Undibacterium sp. 5I1: one gene and its partner. Each later gene encodes a partner of the first gene's protein in a complex. Links are inferred from orthologs where the notes say so. Each region holds a gene or a part of one and is shown in the gene's direction. Other genes may lie near its edges.

Region 1 (16,973 bases):
AGCCGCATATTTATGGTTCAGTTACCTTGGCAGACGTAGAAAGTGCAGCAAAATTGCAAGCCGCGGAAGCTGGGGCGGAACTGCAAAGTTTTCAAAGTAATCATGAAGGCGCTTTAATTGACCGCATCCATGCAGCAAGATTAGAGCAAGTTAACGCGATCATTATTAATCCCGGCGCACTCACACATACCAGCGTCGCTTTGCGCGATGCTTTGGTTGGTGTGGCAATTCCGTTTATTGAGGTGCATATTTCCAATGTGCACCAAAGAGAAAACTTCCGGCACCATTCCTATCTGTCCGACGTCGCCACAGGCGTGATCCTCGGACTTGGCACTGAAGGCTATCGATTAGCGATTGACTTTAGCCTAAAAAATCTTTAAATTCTTGCATCTTCACGCAATTTACCCATATTATCTTTGATATGACATATAATTATGTCCATTCAATGCTTGTTTTCTGAGCTAGTTATTGCGCTGATGCGCTTGTTCTAATCACGTTTTCTGAGCCATTTTGCTCGCTCAGAAACATCTTCACTAGGGGATTTCACATGGATTTAAGAAAACTCAAGACCTTGATCGATCTCGTCGCCGAGTCAGATATTGCAGAACTCGAAGTCACTGAAGGCGAAGGTAAAGTCCGCATCGTTAAATCTTCTGCAATGCCGCAAAATCAAGTTGTGATGATGCAGCCGCAACATATGCAGCAAATGCCTCAACAAATGGCAGCAGCGCCAGTAGCAGCAAGCGCACCGGCAGCACCGGTAGTTCCCGATGGTCATGTAGTCAAATCCCCTATGGTTGGTACTTTTTACCGCTCCTCTGCGCCTGGTAATGCCGCGTTTGTAGAAATCGGAAAAAGCGTTAAAGAAGGCGAAACTCTTTGCATCATCGAAGCAATGAAACTGTTGAATGAAATCGAAAGCGATTTTACTGGCACGATCAAACAGATTTTGGTGGAAAACGGCCAACCTGTTGAATACGGTCAGCCCTTGTTTATCGTAGGATAGTTGTAAGATCGCCGCAAGATCACTCTCGGCGAACACTACGATTACTCCTGGCTAAATTTACAGCTAAAGTCTCACAGCTAAAGCCACAGCTAAACCCAGTTTTTTTATATGATCTCATTAAAGAAATCAGTGCTTTATAAAAATACTGCCTGCAACGCTGCAAGCACTGCCACCGTAAAATTCATATCATGTTTGAAAAAATTCTAATTGCCAACCGGGGTGAAATCGCGCTACGTATCCAGCGCGCCTGCCGCGAAATGGGTATCAAAACCGTCGTCGTTCATTCCGAAGCCGACCGTGAAGCCAAATACGTCAAGCTAGCCGATGAGTCCGTCTGCATCGGGCCAGCGCCATCCAATCTGAGCTATCTCAGCATGCCAGCGATCATCAGTGCAGCAGAAGTGACCGATGCGCAAGCGATTCACCCTGGCTACGGCTTCTTATCTGAAAATGCAGATTTCGCTGAGCGGGTTGAGCAATCCGGCTTTGTCTTTATTGGACCGCGTGCGGAATCCATTCGCCTGATGGGTGATAAAGTCTCTGCCAAGCAAGCCATGATCAAAACTGGCGTGCCTTGTGTGCCAGGCTCTGAAGGCGCTTTACCGGATGATCCTAAGGTAATCGTACAAACAGCGCGTAAAGTCGGCTATCCGGTCATCATCAAAGCTGCTGGCGGCGGCGGTGGGCGCGGTATGCGCGTGGTACACACCGAAGCTGCTTTGCTCAATGCAGTGACAATGACCAAAGCAGAAGCAGGTGCGGCTTTCGGCAATCCTGAAGTGTATATGGAAAAATTTCTGGAAAATCCACGCCATGTGGAAATCCAGATTCTGGCCGATCAGCACGGCAATGCGATCTGGTTAGGCGAGCGCGATTGCTCCATGCAACGTCGCCACCAAAAAGTAATTGAAGAAGCACCGGCACCGGGTATTCCTCGCAAGACTATAGAAAAAATTGGCGAACGTTGCGCCGCTGCATGCCGCAAAATTGGCTATCGTGGCGCTGGTACGTTTGAGTTTTTGTATGAAAACGGTGAGTTCTATTTCATCGAAATGAATACTCGCGTGCAAGTAGAACACCCTGTGACAGAAATGATCACTGGTGTCGATATCGTACAAGAGCAGATTCATATCGCTTTCGGCGAAAAATTGCGTTTCCGCCAGGCCGACATCGAGTTCAAAGGCCATGCAGTTGAGTGTCGTATCAATGCAGAAGATCCGTTTAAGTTTGTCCCGTCACCAGGTCGCATCACGTCATGGCATACACCGGGCGGCCCTGGGATTCGGGTAGATTCACATGCATACGCGGGCTACTTTGTACCGCCAAATTATGATTCCATGATCGGCAAAGTGATTGCTTACGGCACAACGCGTGAGCAAGCCATCCGCCGCATGCAAATCGCCTTATCCGAAATGGTAGTAGAAGGCATACAAACCAATATCCCCTTGCATCGTGAATTGATGGTAGATGCCCGCTTTATTGAAGGCGGCACCAACATCCATTATCTGGAACATAAGCTGGCAGAAATGCCGGATCTGTCCAAAAAAGCGAAGTAAATTAGTAAGCAGAAAGATTCAAACATGGCCTGGATAGAAATTCTCATCGAAGTAGCGCGTGAACACGCTGAAAACCTGTCAGACGCCTTGATGGAAGCGGGTGCTTTATCGGTGTCGGTAGAAGATGCGGATGAAGGTACCGATGCGGAGAAACCGTTATTCGGTGAGCCAGGTATGGAGCCGGAAGAAGCGGCTTGGGATCGTAGTCGGGTGGTGGCGTTAATTGCTGCCGACGCCGATGCTGCCGCAATTTTGGCAGAAGCGTCAGCAGCGATTGCATTGACAACAATTCCAGCCTACACGACTCGCCATGTGGAAGATCAGGATTGGGTGAGATTGACCCAATCGCAGTTTGAGCCTATCCACATCGGCAAAAATATTTGGGTAGTACCGAGCTGGCACGAGATTCCCGACCCTGCGGCTTTGGTACTGGAGCTGGATCCCGGTCTGGCGTTTGGCACCGGTAGTCACCCGACTACTCGCCTCTGCATGGAGTGGCTAGAGGCGCACGCGCCAAAAGAGTTATCTGTATTGGATTACGGTTGCGGTTCTGGCATTTTAGCGATGGTGGCAAAAAAGCTGGGTGCGCAAGCCGTTGTCGGCGTGGATATTGACCCTCAAGCGATCGAGTCAGCCAACTTTAATGCTGAACGCAATCATTGCGATATTACTTACACACTGCCTGAGCAATTCTCCTCATCCCATCCAGTTGGAACGCAATTTGATGTCGTAGTCGCGAACATTTTATCCAGCCCATTAAAGGTGATGGCACCGATGTTATCTGGTCGAGTTGCGGCTGGTGGCTCTTTGATTTTATCCGGTGTTTTAGCCCGTCAGGCAGAAGAAGTTGCCGCAGCTTATGCGCCGTTTATTGCACTCACAGTCTGGGCAGAACATGAGGGCTGGGTAGCGCTCTCCGGAAAAAAACCTAGCTAAGCCCCACAAAGTAATTTAATCAGTAAAAACTAAGCATCGACATCACATGGCACTCGCCACCCAATGCCCCCACTGCCAAACGACTTTCAGAGTCGCCAATGATCAGTTAAAACTGCATGGCGGGCTGGTGCGCTGCGGCTCTTGCCAGCAGACGTTTAACGGGATCGAGCATCTGCTCGGGCCGACGGTGCAAACAGCGCCAACGGTCGCACTCGAGGTGCAAGTTGCGCCGGTAGTGCTTGTCAATGTTGATAGTGATTTAAATACCGACGTCAATTCTCATATCGCTGAGCATCATGAAATCACTACAACAGAGATAAAAGCAGAATCTAGCCTGCTCCAAACTGCTGAATTGAATACAGCAGTTTCTGTAGCAGATTCGTCGTCTGGCATCGATCAAACACCGCCTCAGACACCAATCAGCGAGGTAGTCAGTACCGCAGTCACTACCGCAGCCAACACCGCGCTGGTGACCGAATCTCCAGCAGCAGAAATTAGCGCTGACTCCTTAGATTTTGATCTCGGGATGGATGAGGACATCAGCTCACCTGCCAAGCACGATAAGACCACACTCTCTGACGACACCAATTTAGATGATGAAGCAATCGGGCAAGTAGAACTACAAACTCGCATTGCCTTGATGGATGAACCAGGATGGTCTGCGACAGAGGCGGAAGAAGAGACTGGCGCCGCAGACCACAAGCAAGAACCTTATTTGTATGAGCCTGCAAGCGCCGACATTACCGTCAACGCAGATGAGCCTGGACACTCAAACCCCGAAGCTGATGATTATGCTGGTGAACCAGAGGCTTATTTGCATGACGGCCTGGCTTTTGACACGACTGGTAAAGCAGATTCCATCACTGACGATTTATCAGACGGTACATCGCCAGCGACGGATGCAAGCGCAGAGAGTGATCTCGAAACACCGGGCTTTATTTTAGCGGCGGAAAAACGTAAAGGACGTAGCAAAATCCTGCGCGGCTTGATGATTACTTTGTCGTTAGTCCTGTTTGTCGGGCTGCTGGGACAAGGCGTATTTATTGCACGCAATCACATCGCAGCCTGGGTGCCGCAAACTAAACCGATGCTGGCCGATGCCTGCAAATTACTGCATTGCCAAATTAGCTTGCTCGCCCAAATCGATCAAATCTCGCTGGAATCAAATGAGTTGCAAGCCTTATCAACGGATAAGAATGTCTTTTCGCTAGCGATACAGTTACAAAATAAAAGCGCCACCGCACAAGCATGGCCAATGGTGGAACTGATTTTAAATGACGCTAAAGATAAACCTGTCTTGCGTAAAGTATTTAAGCCCGAAGAGTACTTGAGTGACAAAAACAATAGGCTCGACACTAAGTCAGATAGTAATAAATTAGACTCCAAGCTCGACAACAAAACTGATTTAGCAAACCAGTTGAGTAAAGGCTTTAGCGCCGCCAGCGACCAGCAAATCAAACTGTATTTCGAGTTATCTCAGACCAAAGCATCCGGTTATCACCTCAGCATCTTCTATCCCTAATTCTATTTTTTTGCGTTGAATGCGGTGTTGCGACACAACGCCGGGCTAGCAATATTCCCGCTCAATTAAAAAAATACTCCCATTGGTATATCTAAAGTATCCATAGGATCATTGGACATTAAGGCATTTTCTAAAAAAATAACGGGGAGTATATTGAACCCAGATTTCCCATTAGACCGCTACCACTTCGCAAAAACGCAGACGGCGTGCGGTCTTCAGAGGGATAGCGCCACCGCGATTTGAGTGGGAACGCTACAGCGACAATTGCACCTTTGGCGAACTGCCTGGCGTTGTTGCTCCTCCTAGCAAGATGCAGCTTGCGTCGTCGTCGCGTCTAGCCAGTCAGTTCGCCAAAGGCACACTTGTCGCTGTTCCAATGGAAAATCTGGGTTGAATTACCATAATCGTAGTCTGCAAAGTTCTTGCTAAAAAACGACTTCAACTTGCGTCAAAGTATCAGCGCAATGCAGCTGATCAACCATTTTTCAAAGCCAAAGCCAAAGCGGCACCGACAATCGCATTGTTTTTTACCAGCGCGATATTCGTCACCAGACTGCGGCCGTCTGTCAGTTGTTTGATTCTATTTAATAAAAACGGCGTCACTGCTTTGCCATTAATACCTTGCGCGTCCGCCTCTTGCAAAGCCTGCTCCGTGATGCTGTCTATCTCTGCTTTTGGCATGGCGTAAGCTTCTGGAACAGGATTGGCAATCACCACGCCGCCACGCAAACCCAGCGCCCATTTGCAACGGATAAAGTCGGCTTGCCCGGTCGCTGTATCCAACTGAAAATCGGCTTTAAAGCCACTGCCGCGAGTAAAAAATGCGGGGAATTCAGCTTGGCCTACGCTCACTACCGGGACGCCATGGGTTTCTAAATATTCCAGGGTCAAGCCCAAATCCAAAATCGATTTTGCGCCGGCACAGACCACCGCGACCGAGGTTTGCGCCAGCTCTTGTAAGTCAGCAGAAATATCAAAACTGGTTTCTGCACCGCGATGCACACCACCAATGCCACCGGTGACAAACACGGCAATTCCTGCCAACTCCGCACAAATCATCGTTGCGGCAACGGTTGTTGCGCCCAGTTTACCCGTCGATAAAACATAGGGTAAATCACGACGACTGACTTTCATTACCTCTGGTGCACTGGCTAATTGCTCTAGTTCTGCGTCAGACAAACCCACGCAGATTTTGCCGCCAATAATCGCAATCGTCGCGGGTACTGCGCCGTTATCACGGATCAATTGCTCAACTTCGCGTGCGGTCTGGACGTTTTGCGGATAAGGCATGCCGTGCGAAATAATCGTGGATTCTAAGGCCACAATAGCTTTTCCGTCCGCTTTGGCTTGGGCGACTTCTTTTGAAAATACGAGGTAGTTTTGCATGAGATTTCCTAAATGTTGGCGTAGTTTTTATTGAGTTAAATTCGGCAGTAAATTAAGTGAGTGCCATCAGCGTATCCGGCGTCAGATCGGGGCAAACCGTGCCTGCACTTTGCAAAGTCAAGGCCGCCAGATGCAAGCCGCGCTGCGCTGCTAATAACAGATCTGCATTGTTGTGATACAAGGACCAGCACACTGCTGCCGCAAAAGCATCGCCCGCACCCGTCACATCCACAACATCGGATGCCACTAGCAACGGCGCTGGCAAACGGTGCCAGTCCGTACCGCTGGTCAGCATCACGCCAGCATCGCCCAAGGTGACAATCACATCCTGCGCGCCTTGCTGTTGTAACTGGCGACAGGCGCGCTGTATTTTGTCCTCGTTGATTTTTTCCTCACCATCTGCGCTCAGACGAGAGCCGACGCGAGTCTCCAATTCACCCAAGTTGAGTATCAGCAAACGCACGCCTTCCAATACCTCCGGCAGGCGCGCCATTTTGGGTTGAGATACAGCGACCAGTATCAGTGGACTGGCATGTTGATTGGCTTGCGTTATCAGGTATTGAATACTGCTTTGCGGTAAATTTAAGTCCGCCACCGTCATCAGCGCAGTATTTAATTGCACCTGGCGACTTGCTAAAAAAGTGGCATCCAGGGACTCACACAAAGTCATATGCGACAAAGCCAACAGCATCTCGCCATCCGCATCCAGCACGGCGGTATAACTACCGCTGCCCTGCCCTGGCAATTGCAAACTGGCACTGGTGTCGATGCCCAATGCCTGGGCTTGTGCCAGCAAATCAGCGCCAACGGCATCATCGCCGGTCGCGCAGAGTAAGGCAGTCACGCAACCCAAACGCGCCAGATTCTCAGCGATATTGCGTGCCACTCCGCCAAAGCTTTCATGTTGACTGACAGGATTTGAGGTACCCATTTGTAAGGTCGCCAAGGTGCGCACCTTACGATCGATATTGGCGCCACCGATGCACAGGACTGGCCGGCGCTCGGGTAATACGTAGGCACGACCCAGCAAGCGCTTTTCACGGATCAGACTGGCGATATGTCCTGCCACCGCCGACCGTGATAACTGAAGGCGCTGCGCCAGCTCTTGCTGCGACACAAAGGGATGGGCGCGGATGATATCAAACAACTGATCTTTTTTCGAAATTTCGGACATGGGCTGTAGGCTGAGGTACGGATAGGCGGAATGAAAGCAGAAACAAAGGTAATCGTAATTTAGGGAATTCAAAAATAGTGAGAGACTTAAAATGAAGCTTTGCTCACGATTAAATCCATATACTCCCCAGCTCTTTTATGAAAATTAAGATGAAGGCCAATAAACATATAGACAATAAATAATACTCACCGTGAGTATTATTTATTCTTAATTTATTACCTTACTAAGCTTCATTGAAAAGAGCGTTGTTTCAGACAGGTGTACAGGCCAAATAACGAACAAAAAACAACAGCATGGCAAAACTAAAGCCAGTCTTATTAATCTCGGGCAAGACGCTTGAATTCAAACCAAAACAAACATATGTTTTAAATTATAAACATATGTCTTATTACAATCAAGAAACTATCCAAAAATACGGATTAATTTTGCAATGAAGTTTTCCTATTAATCACAAAATCGCTTTAATTTGCTCAAATTCGTTCACATAAGACAATTGCCTTGATTGGCATTTGACAACAAAAAAGATAGCGTCCAAAATTTGCCACCATTTTTAAAAAATCAAAATATCATTGCTTTGCAGATTAGTTCTTGACTTGCATAAGCGCACCATAGTTAAATAGGAAATCGGTTGCGCAAACGATTGCGCGACCATTTTTTTACCAAGAGATTGTCAAAATGAAGCCACGCATTACCGTTGTTGGTAGCGTCAATATGGACCTCGTGTTCCGCACACCGCGCATGCCTGCAATCGGTGAAACGATGCATGGTCATGAATTCCGTCAAATTCCCGGTGGCAAAGGTGCCAACCAGGCCGTCGCCGCTGCACGACAAGGCGCTGATGTCAGTTTTGTCGGCGCTGTTGGCAATGATGGCTTTGGCGATTTCTCAAAACAATGTCTCGCGACTGAAGGCATAGAGCTAGCCAATCTGGCGACCGTACAAGGCATCGCCACCGGCGTTGCAGGTATTTTGGTGGACGACAGCGGACACAACAGCATCGTATTGGCCGCAGGTGCCAACGCTAGCGTCTCAGTTGCCCAAGTAGAGGCGGCGACCGCCAGCATCGCCACAGCAAAACTCTTGTTGTGCCAGTTAGAAACCCCCTTAGCTAGTGTCACGCGCGCCATCCAGATTGCGCATCAGCACAAGGTCGGTGTGATCCTCAATCCTGCGCCTGCGCAAGATTTAAGCGATGAGTTATTGGGATTGGTCGACTATCTGATTGTGAATGAAACCGAAGCGTCTCAATTGAGCGGCACTACGGTCATCGACCAGGCCAGCGCTAAATTGGCATCGCAACAGTTATTAAAACGCGGCGTCGGCACAGTATTACTGACCATGGGTGAGCACGGTGTCGTGATTACGACTAAAGATTCGAGCAACTTTTTGCCTGCTATTAAGGTCGAGGTGGTTGACACTACGGCGGCAGGCGATACTTTCGTGGGTGCGCTGGCAGTCGGCTTGGCGAACGGATTAAATATCGTAGACGCCAGCAGCGAAGCGCAATACACAGCGGCTTTAACGGTAACTAAACTGGGTGCTCAAACATCAATTCCGCACCGGCATGACGTGCTGGAATTTATGCACAAACAGAAGGCTGCCTGAAGGTTCAGAGCAAGCTAAAATTCGATAAAGTTTTTTTATTAGTAAACTACTGAAATAGTTAGACCATGTTAGGCTTGCTGGCCCTTGATCCTTTATTTATATCAGTGGTGCTCAGCAGCCGTTATTCAAAACAGCGGGTAATACCGAACCTTGAATAGCAAGGCTGAAAAGCACTAACATCAATGACCTGATACTTTCAATATTTTCGACACTTCCGACACAATTGCGACCGACAAGGAATCACCATGAAACTCAAGCGTCTCTGCCTTACTATAATGAGCTTGTTTGCTGTTGTCAGCGCTGCCAGCGCTGTTGCAGCCGATCCTAAGTTAGCCGTCATTTATGATGCAGGCGGTAAGTTTGATAAATCCTTCAATCAATCCGCATCAGAAGGTGCAGAACGCTTTAAAAAAGAGACCAAAATCTCTTTCCTGGAAGTCCAGGTCGCCAGCGATACACAAACAGAGCAAGTGTTACGTAATCTGGCACGCAAAAAAATCGATCTGATCGCAGCGATTGGTTTTGCCCAAAGTCAGGCAGTGCAAAACATCGCCAAAGAATTCCCTAATACTAAATTCGTCGTGATTGATGGCGTTGCCACAGGCAATAATGTCAGCTCAGTTCTGTTCAAGGAACAAGAGGGCTCTTATCTGGTTGGTGTTGCTGCGGCAATGGCTAGTAAGTCTAAAAAAATCGGCTTTGTCGGCGGTATGGATATTCCGTTGATACGCACCTTCTCTTGCGGCTACGCACAAGGTGCTAAAGCAGTTGATGCCAAGGTTGAGGTCACCAGCAATATGGTAGGTACCACCACTTCCGCCTGGAATGATCCGGCCAAAGGTGGCGAGTTAGCGCGCGCGCAATTCGAACGCGGTGTTGATGTCGTTTTCGCAGCAGCAGGCGGCAGCGGCATGGGTACGTTGCAGACAGCCAAAGAAAAAGGCAAGCTCGCCATCGGTGTTGATTCCAATCAAAATTATTTGTATCCGGGCACGATGCTGACCTCGATGGTTAAGCGGGTTGACCAGGCGATTTACGATAGCTTTATGCAAATCAAAAACGGTGACTGGAAGCCTGGCATCATCAACAAAGGCCTGAAAGAAGGTGGCGTTGATTGGGTTGTTGATAAAGATAACCGCGCCCTGATCACGCCAGAAATTGAAAAGCGTGTCAACGCAGCAAAACAAGACATCATCAGCGGCAAAGTCAAAGTGATTGACTCGCGCGACGGAAGTAAATGCCCGGTTTAGTGTCTTGTCTTATCTTGTCTTGTTTCAGTTTGGTTTTGCGCTCATGCTCTAATTGAATTTTATTCTCTACGTTTTTAAGCTAAGCGCAAAACCAAATGATGTAAGCAGACCTCAGCGCAATCAATCGTCGCGTCAGGTCTCTATCATCTAGCAATTTCAGTAAGTTCAGCAAGTTCGCTGAGTTCGTTAAGTTCGTTAACATCGCCGATCAAACCCTAGCTAATTTTTATCCCGCCTCCGTATGCAGCCAGCCGTAGAATTCCAACAAATCTCCAAACGCTTTGGCGCCGTACACGCCAACCGCGATGTGAGTTTTTCTATTGCGCCCGGTAGCATCCACGGCGTTATCGGAGAAAACGGCGCAGGCAAATCAACCTTGATGAGCATCCTGTACGGCTACTACCGTGCGGATAGCGGCAAGCTCTTGATCAATGGTCAGCCACAACATATTCGTAATAGTCAGGAAGCAATCAAACTTGGGATCGGCATGGTGCATCAGCATTTTATGCTAGTAGAAAATATGACGGTTCTTGATAACGTCATGCTGGGCGCAGAGGGTGGATTCAGACTCGCCGCTCATCGCACCGATATTGAGAAAAAGCTGCGTGAAATTTGTCAGCGCTATTCTTTAGATGTTGATCCGCTGAGCAAAATCCAAGACTTGTCGGTTGGTTTGCAACAGCGGGTAGAAATTCTCAAACAAATCTACCGTAGTGCCAATATTCTGATACTCGACGAGCCAACCGCGGTGCTGACCGTGCAAGAAACGGCGTCGCTATTTGAAGTCTTGCGACTGTTCAAAGAGCAAGGCAAGACCATCATCCTGATTACCCACAAGCTGCAAGAAATTCTCGACATCACCGACCAGGTGACGGTAATGCGCGCAGGCACAGTGGTCGGCTCCGTTGCCACCGCTGGCACCAACAAAGAAGAACTAGCCAATCTGATGGTAGGTCGCCCGATACAAACGCAATTGCCACGGGCTGCCTATGCGCCGGGTGCGTCTGTGCTTGAGGTAAAAGGATTGAATTTGCGTAGCAAGCAAGCGGTCGATCTGCTGAAAGATATCAACTTCAACATACGCGCTGGTGAAATCGTCGCCATCGCCGGCGTCTCTGGCAATGGTCAAAGCGAGCTACTAGAAATTTTATCCGGCATGCGTTTGCCAAGCAGCGGCGAGATACAAATGCAGGGACAGTTGCTGCCAATCGCAAAACGCAAAGATGCCGACGGTTTGCCTGCCATTTTTCGTAAGCTTGGTATCGGTCATGTACCAGAAGATCGACTGCGTGATGCCGTAGTTAAAAACTTTTCGGTCATGATGAATAGTTTTTTTGGTTATCAGCAACAGACTAAAAAACGCTTTGGTTTACTCGACTTCGCCAGCATTCTCAGCAAATGCACCGAACTATTAAAAAAGTTCGATGTACGTCCGTCCGATCCACATTTACGCATCGCCCTGCTATCCGGTGGCAATCAGCAAAAGGTCGTCATCGCTCGAGAAATTGCTGCAGCACCAAAACTCATGCTGGTAGGCCAGCCTACCCGTGGTGTTGATATCGGCACGATAGAAAGCATCCATGCGCAGCTACTCGCCATGCGCGATGCGGGCGTTGCCATTCTGCTGGTATCGGTAGAACTGGAAGAAGTTCGGGCATTGGCCGATAGAATTCTGGTCATGTCTAGCGGCTGTATCACGGGCGAATTGATGGCGGAAGAGTTTGATGCCACACGCATAGGTTTGCTCATGGGTGGACTACATAAATCATCAGTATGACTAATTCAGAACTTCCACGCTGGGCAACTGCCATAGCACTTCCCTTACTCAATTTGCTGTCGGCACTGCTGGTTGCTGCGCTGGTGATTTATTTGTTGGGCGAGAGTCCAATAGAATCGCTGGGCATTCTGGTCAACTCCGCCGTATTGAACCCAGAAGGGTTGGGCTACACATTATTTTATGCAGCGACCTTTATTTTTACTGGTTTGTCGGTCTCCATTGCGATGCAGGCGGGTTTGTTCAATATCGGTAGCGAAGGACAGATGTATGTCGGTGGCCTTGGGTTAACACTAGTTTTATTGTTGCTCGATTCCAGTCTGCCTGGCTGGTTGTTAATTCCACTAGCGATTGTTGGCAGCGCTATATTTGGTGCGGCCTGGGCTTACTTGCCAGGTTATCTGCAAGCTAAACGCGGTAGTCACATCGTCGTCACGACGATTATGTTTAACTTCATTGCTGCCAGTTTAATGAACTTTTTGATTGTGACTTATCTGATCCCGACCGGCCAGCAAAATCCCGCCAGCCGCGTATTTGCAGAGGCGTCTTGGTTACCGACACTGAATAAAATATTCCCGATTCTCGGTGAGACGCCGTTGAATATCAGTTTTATTCTGGCGCTAATCGCGCTGGCGATTTATGGTATTGCAGTATGGCGTTCGGCCTGGGGTTATCAGTTGCGCGCTACGGGTTTAAATCAGCATGCGGCACACTACGCAGGTATTTCCATCTCTAAAACGATCATCGTTGCGATGTTGATTTCTGGTGCACTGGCTGGATTGGCATCGGTCAATTCCTTGATGGGATCGACACATTATCTAAATTTGAATTTCCCGGCGGGTGCTGGGTTTATCGGGATTGCGATTGCCTTAATGGGGCGTCAGCATCCGGTCGGTATTTTGCTATCGTCTATTTTGTTTGGCGCGTTGATTCAGGGTGGTTTTGATCTGTCGCTAGAAAAACCAAATATCCCGACTGAAACTTTTATCTTCATCCAAGGCCTGATTATTTTATTTTGCGGTGCCATGGAAAATCTGTATGCGCCAGCCTTAGCGCGTCTGCTGAAACGAAACTAAAGCGAAACTAAATCGGAGTTAATGATGTTTGATGATTTTCATTTCGCCAGCATACTGGTTTCCACTATCCGCAATGCGCCGGTATTAATTTTTGCTGCGATGGCGGGCTTGTTTGCGGAACGCAGCGGTGTAGTCGATCTGGCCTTGGAAGGCAAAATGCTGGCGTCGGCTTTTGTCTCGGCTGCGGTGGCGTTCACCACGCAAAATCCGTGGCTGGGCATCTTGGCTGGTGTTGGTGTATCTGTCGCTATCGCATTGCTGCAAGGCTTTGTCAGTATTACGCAAAAAGGAAATCAATTAGTCGCAGGGATTGCGATCAATATTGCCATGAGCGGACTGACATTTGTGTTGGCGCAGTTTTTCTTTTCTCAGGGTGGGCGCACGCCCGATCTCGGCCAGGCTCGCTTGTTTGATATCGTCTTGCCAGGTACTGCTGCGTTAGAAAGTATTCCGTTTGTTGGCTGGTTCTACGGCAAATTAATCGGTGGCCATAGTGCACTGGTCTATCTGGCATTTGCATTGATCCCAGTCGTACATTGGGTGATTTACCACAGCCGTTTTGGTTTGCGATTACGGGCCGTGGGCGAAAATCCCCATGCTGCCGATGCCGCCGGTATCAACGTTGAACGTACCCGTTTTTTAGCGATGTTATGCGCTGGCGTATTGTGTTCATTTTCCGGCGCTTATCTTTCTATTGTACAAAGCGGTTTCTTCTTGCGTGATATGTCGGCAGGCAACGGTTACCTAGCCTTAACCGCGCTGGTGTTCGGCAACTGGCGTCCGCTCTACACGGCGATGGGTTGCCTGATGTTTGGCTTCTTTGCAGCGCTGCAAGTGCAGATCGAAGGTATCGTCTTCCCGGTGATCGGCAAAGTGCCAGGCTCATTGATACAGATGATTCCCTATGTTGTGACCGTCATTGTATTGGCAGGTTTAATGGCAAAATCAGTCGCGCCAAAAGCGATTGGTGTGCCTTTTGTTAAGTCTCGCTAAGTGATCAAAATACGTCGTAAAAATAAGAGATCAAAATAAGACATTAAGATTCGGCCTCCTTGAACCGGGCCAACCGCAATAAGTCACTTCGCCTGGGTTCTGTTAATGGCCAGGCGAAGTAATTTTGGAGAACCTCCATGACCACCAACTCTAGTCCTGCAAAACATAAAGTCATTTTTGATACCGACCCTGGCGTCGATGATGCGATGGCGCTGTACTTCGCGCTCGCTCATCCAGATATCGATGTAATCGGTATCACTACTACGTTTGGCAATGTCACCGTCGAACAGGCCACTGCCAATGCACTGTACTTAACCCGGATCGCTGGCCGCAGTATTCCGGTAGCTCAAGGCGTACCTGTGCCTCTGGCAAAAGATCCTGGCACACCGCCGGCGTTTATTCATGGCGCAGATGGCTTGGGCAATTTAGCTAGCCGGGTAGAAGCGGGTGGCGTAGCAGAAGTTGAAAGCGCGGCAGAATTTATCGTCAAAATGGCGCGCCAGCATCCGGGCGAAATCACGCTGGTTGCGGTAGGTCCGTTTGGTAATCTGGGACTGGCATTAAAGCTAGAACCACAATTGCCTAAGCTCTTAAAGCAAGTGGTTTTGATGGCAGGTACCGTAGATGAACCGGGTAACGTCTCACCAGTGGCAGAGGCCAATGTCTGGAATGATCCAGACGCGGCTGATCTGGTCTTCACTGCGGGCTGGGATTTGACAATGGTTGGTCTGGATGTAACGCATCGCGTGGTTTTGCCATCGACTTTCTTCACAGGTCTGGCGAAACAACATCAACATATCGCAACAGATACCTTAAGTCACGCAGTCAATTTTTATGCGAATTTCTACCAAAGTATCCGCCCTGATCTGGGCCATGCTTGCTACGGACATGATGTCCTGGCGTTTGTCTGGCTGGTTGCTCCAGAATTATTTAAAACTCAATCCGGTCGCGTACGCGTTGCCAAAGAAGGCATCGCCAATGGCCAGACCATGATGGCAAAACTGGCGATTCCGTATCCACAATCTGGATGGGAAGCAGATAAACCTGAGACGCGTGTTTGCATGGAAGTCGATGCCAAGGCATGCGCCAGTCTGATTGATACGATATTAAGCAGCGACTGGTTGTTGCCAGCCTTGCGTTAATTCATCGCGCACATTGAGGAGATATTATGTTTATCGAACCAGTTGATTATCGCAGCCCGGATGCGGCACAAAAATTTACCGAGAGTCTGCATCGCACTGGCTTTGGCGTGTTGACTAACCATCCTTTATCGCAACCTTTGCTAGAGACCATTTATAAAGAATGGTACGAGTTCTTCCAGACTGACGCGAAGAATCAATACAATTTTGATGCAGTCAAAATGGATGGTTATTTCTCACCGAAGGTATCAGAAACCGCCAAGGGTAATACCAAGCGGGATCTGAAAGAGTTTTATCATATCTATCCGGGTGGCCGTTATCCCGCTGAAGTATCTGATGCTGCAGGTCAGTATTACGAGCAAGGTAATAAGCTCGCTACCGAATTACTGCAATGGGTAGAAGATCACACACCAGCCGACATCAAAGCCAAGTATTCTATGCCGCTGTCGGACATGATACCGGGTAGCGATCACACCTTACTGCGCGTCTTGCACTACCCGCCATTGCGTGGCGATGAAGAGCCGGATGCAGTGCGTGCAGCAGCCCATGGTGACATCAATTTGCTGACCTTGTTACCTGCCGCAACGCAAGCCGGTTTGCAAGTCAAAGGTAAGGATGATGAATGGCATAACGTCCCTTGTGACTTCGGTATGTTGATCGTAAATATCGGCGACATGCTGGATGAAGCATCGGAAGGTTACTACCCATCCACTATTCACCGCGTGCTAAACCCAACAGGTGAGGAAGCGAAAAAATCACGCATCTCGCTACCGCTGTTTTTACACCCAAGACCAGAAGTCGTCTTATCGGCGCGCCACACAGCGGGTAGTTATTTGAGTGAACGGCTAATCGAATTAGGCGTAAAGAAATAAATCTTAAGAGGCATGTCCAATACTTCTGCGGCTTACGGGCTATTTTTGCTCTGTAAGCCGCAGAATATATGGACATCCAATTTCAATAATATTGAATCATTCGTAGTTTTCCCTACCGGTTACTAGCAACCTACTACCCAATTACAAATACGTTGAGAATTTCCCATGACGACCCAAGACATCATCCCTAATCTGATTGCAGAAGCGCACAAAGCACGCGAGTTGGCTTATGCGCCCTACTCCAAATTTAAAGTCGGTGCGGCGGTACAAACCAAAGACGGTAAAATTTTCCATGGCTGCAATATTGAAAACGCCTCCTACGGTCTGTGCAATTGCGCAGAGCGTACCGCCTTGTTCAGCGCACTCGCTGCCGGATATCGTCCGGGTGATTTCGCCGCCATCGCCGTCACTGGCGACACCGACGCTCCGATCGCCCCTTGCGGTGCTTGCCGCCAGGTCATCATCGAATTGGGTGGCCCTCAACTAGCTGTTGTGCTGACCAATTTAAAAGGCGACATCAAACAGACTACCGCTGGCGAGCAATTGCCAGATGCGTTTTATCTGGTGCCACAAGCTGATTAAACCAGGCTCGAGCGCTGTTGATGCGTGACGCACTTATGACAACGGGGCAAGGCGAATGCTTGTCCCCGATTATTTAGATTTGCAACAATTCACCGGCTATTC
Region 2 (2,756 bases), 2.7 Mb from region 1 along the record:
GCACTGACGGTGCCGCTGATGCATGCCCTGGTTGAGGGCGGTGCGGATATTATCGAACTCGGCGTGCCGTTTTCTGATCCGATGGCGGATGGCCCGGTGATACAGCGCGCTTCCGAGCGGGCACTGTTGCATGGAGTTGGATTGCGTGATGTATTACAATTCGTCCGCGAATTTCGATTGAGCAATCAAACCACGCCAGTTGTGCTGATGGGATATGCCAATCCGATTGAACGTATGGGCATAGACGCCTTTATTGCCTCGGCAACAGAAGTTGGGGTGGACGGCGTTTTGGTCGTAGACTATCCGCCAGAGGAATGTGAGGATTTTGCCAACAAGATGCAGCAAAATGGCATGGATACTATTTTCTTGCTGGCACCGACTTCGACCGATGAGCGCATCGCTCAGGTTGGTAAAATTGCCACTGGTTATGTTTATTATGTCTCGCTCAAAGGCGTAACCGGGTCGGGAAGCTTGGATTTAGACGCTGTCGCCGCCATGATTCCACGTATCAAAAAACACGTCAAAGTCCCTGTGGGCGTGGGTTTTGGCATACGTGACGGTGCAACGGCAAGAGCAATTGCGTCCGTTTCCGACGCGGTTGTGATAGGCTCTCGGATTATTCAAGAGCTAGAAACGACGCCGCGTGAAAATGCTGTCGCGGCAGTAAAAAGCTTTATTTCTGGTGTCAGACAGGCGTTGGACGAGTAAAATACGCGCTGACGATTGTTTGTCCCCCGCGTTTATTCCACCAGAATGAACATGATGCTTGCGATGTCTACATGGTTATCTATGTGATCGCAAGCCGAATTCAGGAGAAATTATGAGTTGGCTAGAAAAATTACTACCACCGCGCATTCAGCGCTCAGAATCTGCGCACCGCAAATCCATGCCCGAAGGGCTGTGGGTCAAATGCCCTTCCTGCGAAGCCGTACTGTATCGCTCCGATCTGGAAGCAAATATCCATGTTTGCCCAAAATGCAGCCACCATATGCGTATTGGCGCACGCGAACGCCTTGACGCTTTGCTCGACGCTGGCGGACGGTATGAAATCGGTCAGGAAGTCTTGCCGATTGATACCCTGAAATTCAAAGACAGTAAAAAATACACCGATCGCCTAAAAGATGCCTTAGAGTCGACTGGCGAGACAGATTCTATGATCGTCATGGGTGGTTCTATCATGACCGTTCCCGTTGTTGTGTCCTGCTTTGTATTCGACTTTATGGCCGGGACCATGGGTTCCGTATTGGGTGAGCGTTTTGTGCGCGGCGCACAAGCGGCACTGGATCAAAAAGTTCCGTTCATTTGTATTACTGCTAGTGGCGGTGCTCGTATGCAAGAAGGTGTCTTGTCCCTCATGCAAATGGCAAAAACCACGATGATGTTGACGAAATTGTCGGAAAAGAAATTGCCGTTTATCTCAGTGCTGACTGATCCGACTACTGGCGGTGTATCTGCCTCGTTCGCTTTTATGGGTGACGTTGTGATCGCTGAACCTAAGGCGTTGATTGGCTTTGCAGGTCCGCGCGTGATCGAAAATACCGTTCGCGAAAAATTGCCAGAAGGCTTCCAGCGTTCAGAATTCTTATTGCAAAAGGGCGCGATTGACATGATTGTTGACCGTCGCAAAATGCGCGAAGAAATCGCTCGTTTGCTGGCTTTGTTGCAGAACCAGTCTGCAGAAGCGGTCTCGTAAATTTTTGTCTATTTTTCATACTGAAATTTCAAAGAAATCTAAATACGAGCCCGATTCTGTCGGGCTTTTTTTATCTTATGACCAATTCGCTTAATTCTTCTACTTCTATGACGACGCCTGACAATCTGCTGGATTGGCTGGCATTGCTAGAAACTCGTCACTCCAAAGAAATCGACATGGGTCTGGATCGTGTCGCCGCGGTGAAGGAGCGCTTGGATATCCGCTACGAATGCCCAGTCGTCGTCGTTGGTGGTACCAATGGCAAAGGGTCTACCTGCGCCATGCTGGAGTCGATTTTATTGCAAGCTGGATATCGTGTCGGTTTATACAGTAAGCCGCATTTTTTAGATTTTAACGAGCGCGCCCGTATCCACGGTGAGTCAGTCAAAGATCAGGTGTTTGTTGATGTGTTTGCCGAGGTAGAAGTAGCAAGGCTGATGGAGCCAGCGATCTCACTAACTTATTTTGAATTTACTACGCTGGCGATTTGTAAATTACTGGCTGATGCTAAATTAGACGCCGTGATTCTGGAAGTTGGCCTGGGTGGTCGTCTGGATGCGGTCAATGTGATTGATGCCGATGTCTCGATAGTCACCAGCGTCGATATTGATCATGTGGATTATCTGGGGGATACCCGCGAAAAAATTGGGTTCGAGAAAGCCGGTATTTTCCGTACCGGCAGAACTGCCATTTGCGGCGATCCTGTGCCGCCACAATCTTTGATTGAGCATGCGACCAAGATTGGTGCCGATCTGTGGTTGTTTGGTCGAGATTTCAATTATTCCGGCGATAAGCAACAGTGGAATTTTGGTGGTCGTGTGCAACGTCGCAATTCGCTCGGTTATCCGAGTTTGCGCGGCGCGAATCAGTTGCTGAATGCAGCCGCTGTGTTAGCCGCGTTGGAAGCGTTAAGAAATCGCTTGCCCGTAGGAGCACAAGAAGTGCGTAATGGGTTGGTAATGGTCGATTTGCCGGGGCGTTTCCAGGTGATGCCCGGTCGCCCGGTGGTCGTGCTTGATGTGGCGCACAACCCACATGCGGCCGCTACACTGTCGCAAAATTT

The links.
Region 2: the proteins of accC (region 1) and accD are in contact, whole or in part, in a solved structure (PDB 8UXZ), measured with the Escherichia coli proteins. The link is inferred for Undibacterium sp. 5I1 from one-to-one orthologs.

Annotation. Positions count from the first base shown.
Region 1 is NZ_JAVIWI010000001.1:4,474,351-4,491,323, reverse strand. The notes cover bases 398-3,378. They hold accC (acetyl-CoA carboxylase biotin carboxylase subunit), read left to right. Parts: upstream 398-1,194; coding sequence 1,195-2,562; downstream 2,563-3,378. Other genes in these bases: prmA (50S ribosomal protein L11 methyltransferase), read left to right, coding at 2,587-3,378; accB (acetyl-CoA carboxylase biotin carboxyl carrier protein), read left to right, coding at 548-1,006. Also shown: aroQ (type II 3-dehydroquinate dehydratase), read left to right, coding at 1-380; more of prmA, read left to right, coding at 3,379-3,498; RGU72_RS19580 (DUF3426 domain-containing protein), read left to right, coding at 3,545-5,020; RGU72_RS19575 (pseudouridine-5'-phosphate glycosidase), read right to left, coding at 5,495-6,406; RGU72_RS19570 (carbohydrate kinase family protein), read right to left, coding at 6,459-7,580; rbsK (ribokinase), read left to right, coding at 8,256-9,185; RGU72_RS19560 (BMP family ABC transporter substrate-binding protein), read left to right, coding at 9,431-10,435; RGU72_RS19555 (ABC transporter ATP-binding protein), read left to right, coding at 10,677-12,212; RGU72_RS19550 (ABC transporter permease), read left to right, coding at 12,209-13,285; RGU72_RS19545 (ABC transporter permease), read left to right, coding at 13,307-14,278; RGU72_RS19540 (nucleoside hydrolase), read left to right, coding at 14,416-15,420; RGU72_RS19535 (2OG-Fe(II) oxygenase family protein), read left to right, coding at 15,447-16,289; RGU72_RS19530 (cytidine deaminase), read left to right, coding at 16,455-16,871. UniProt on the Escherichia coli protein: This protein is a component of the acetyl coenzyme A carboxylase complex; first, biotin carboxylase catalyzes the carboxylation of the carrier protein and then the transcarboxylase transfers the carboxyl group to form malonyl-CoA.
Region 2 is NZ_JAVIWI010000001.1:1,815,592-1,818,347, reverse strand. It holds accD (acetyl-CoA carboxylase, carboxyltransferase subunit beta), read left to right. Parts: upstream 1-820; coding sequence 821-1,693; downstream 1,694-2,756. Other genes in the region: folC (bifunctional tetrahydrofolate synthase/dihydrofolate synthase), read left to right, coding at 1,801-2,756; trpA (tryptophan synthase subunit alpha), read left to right, coding at 1-708.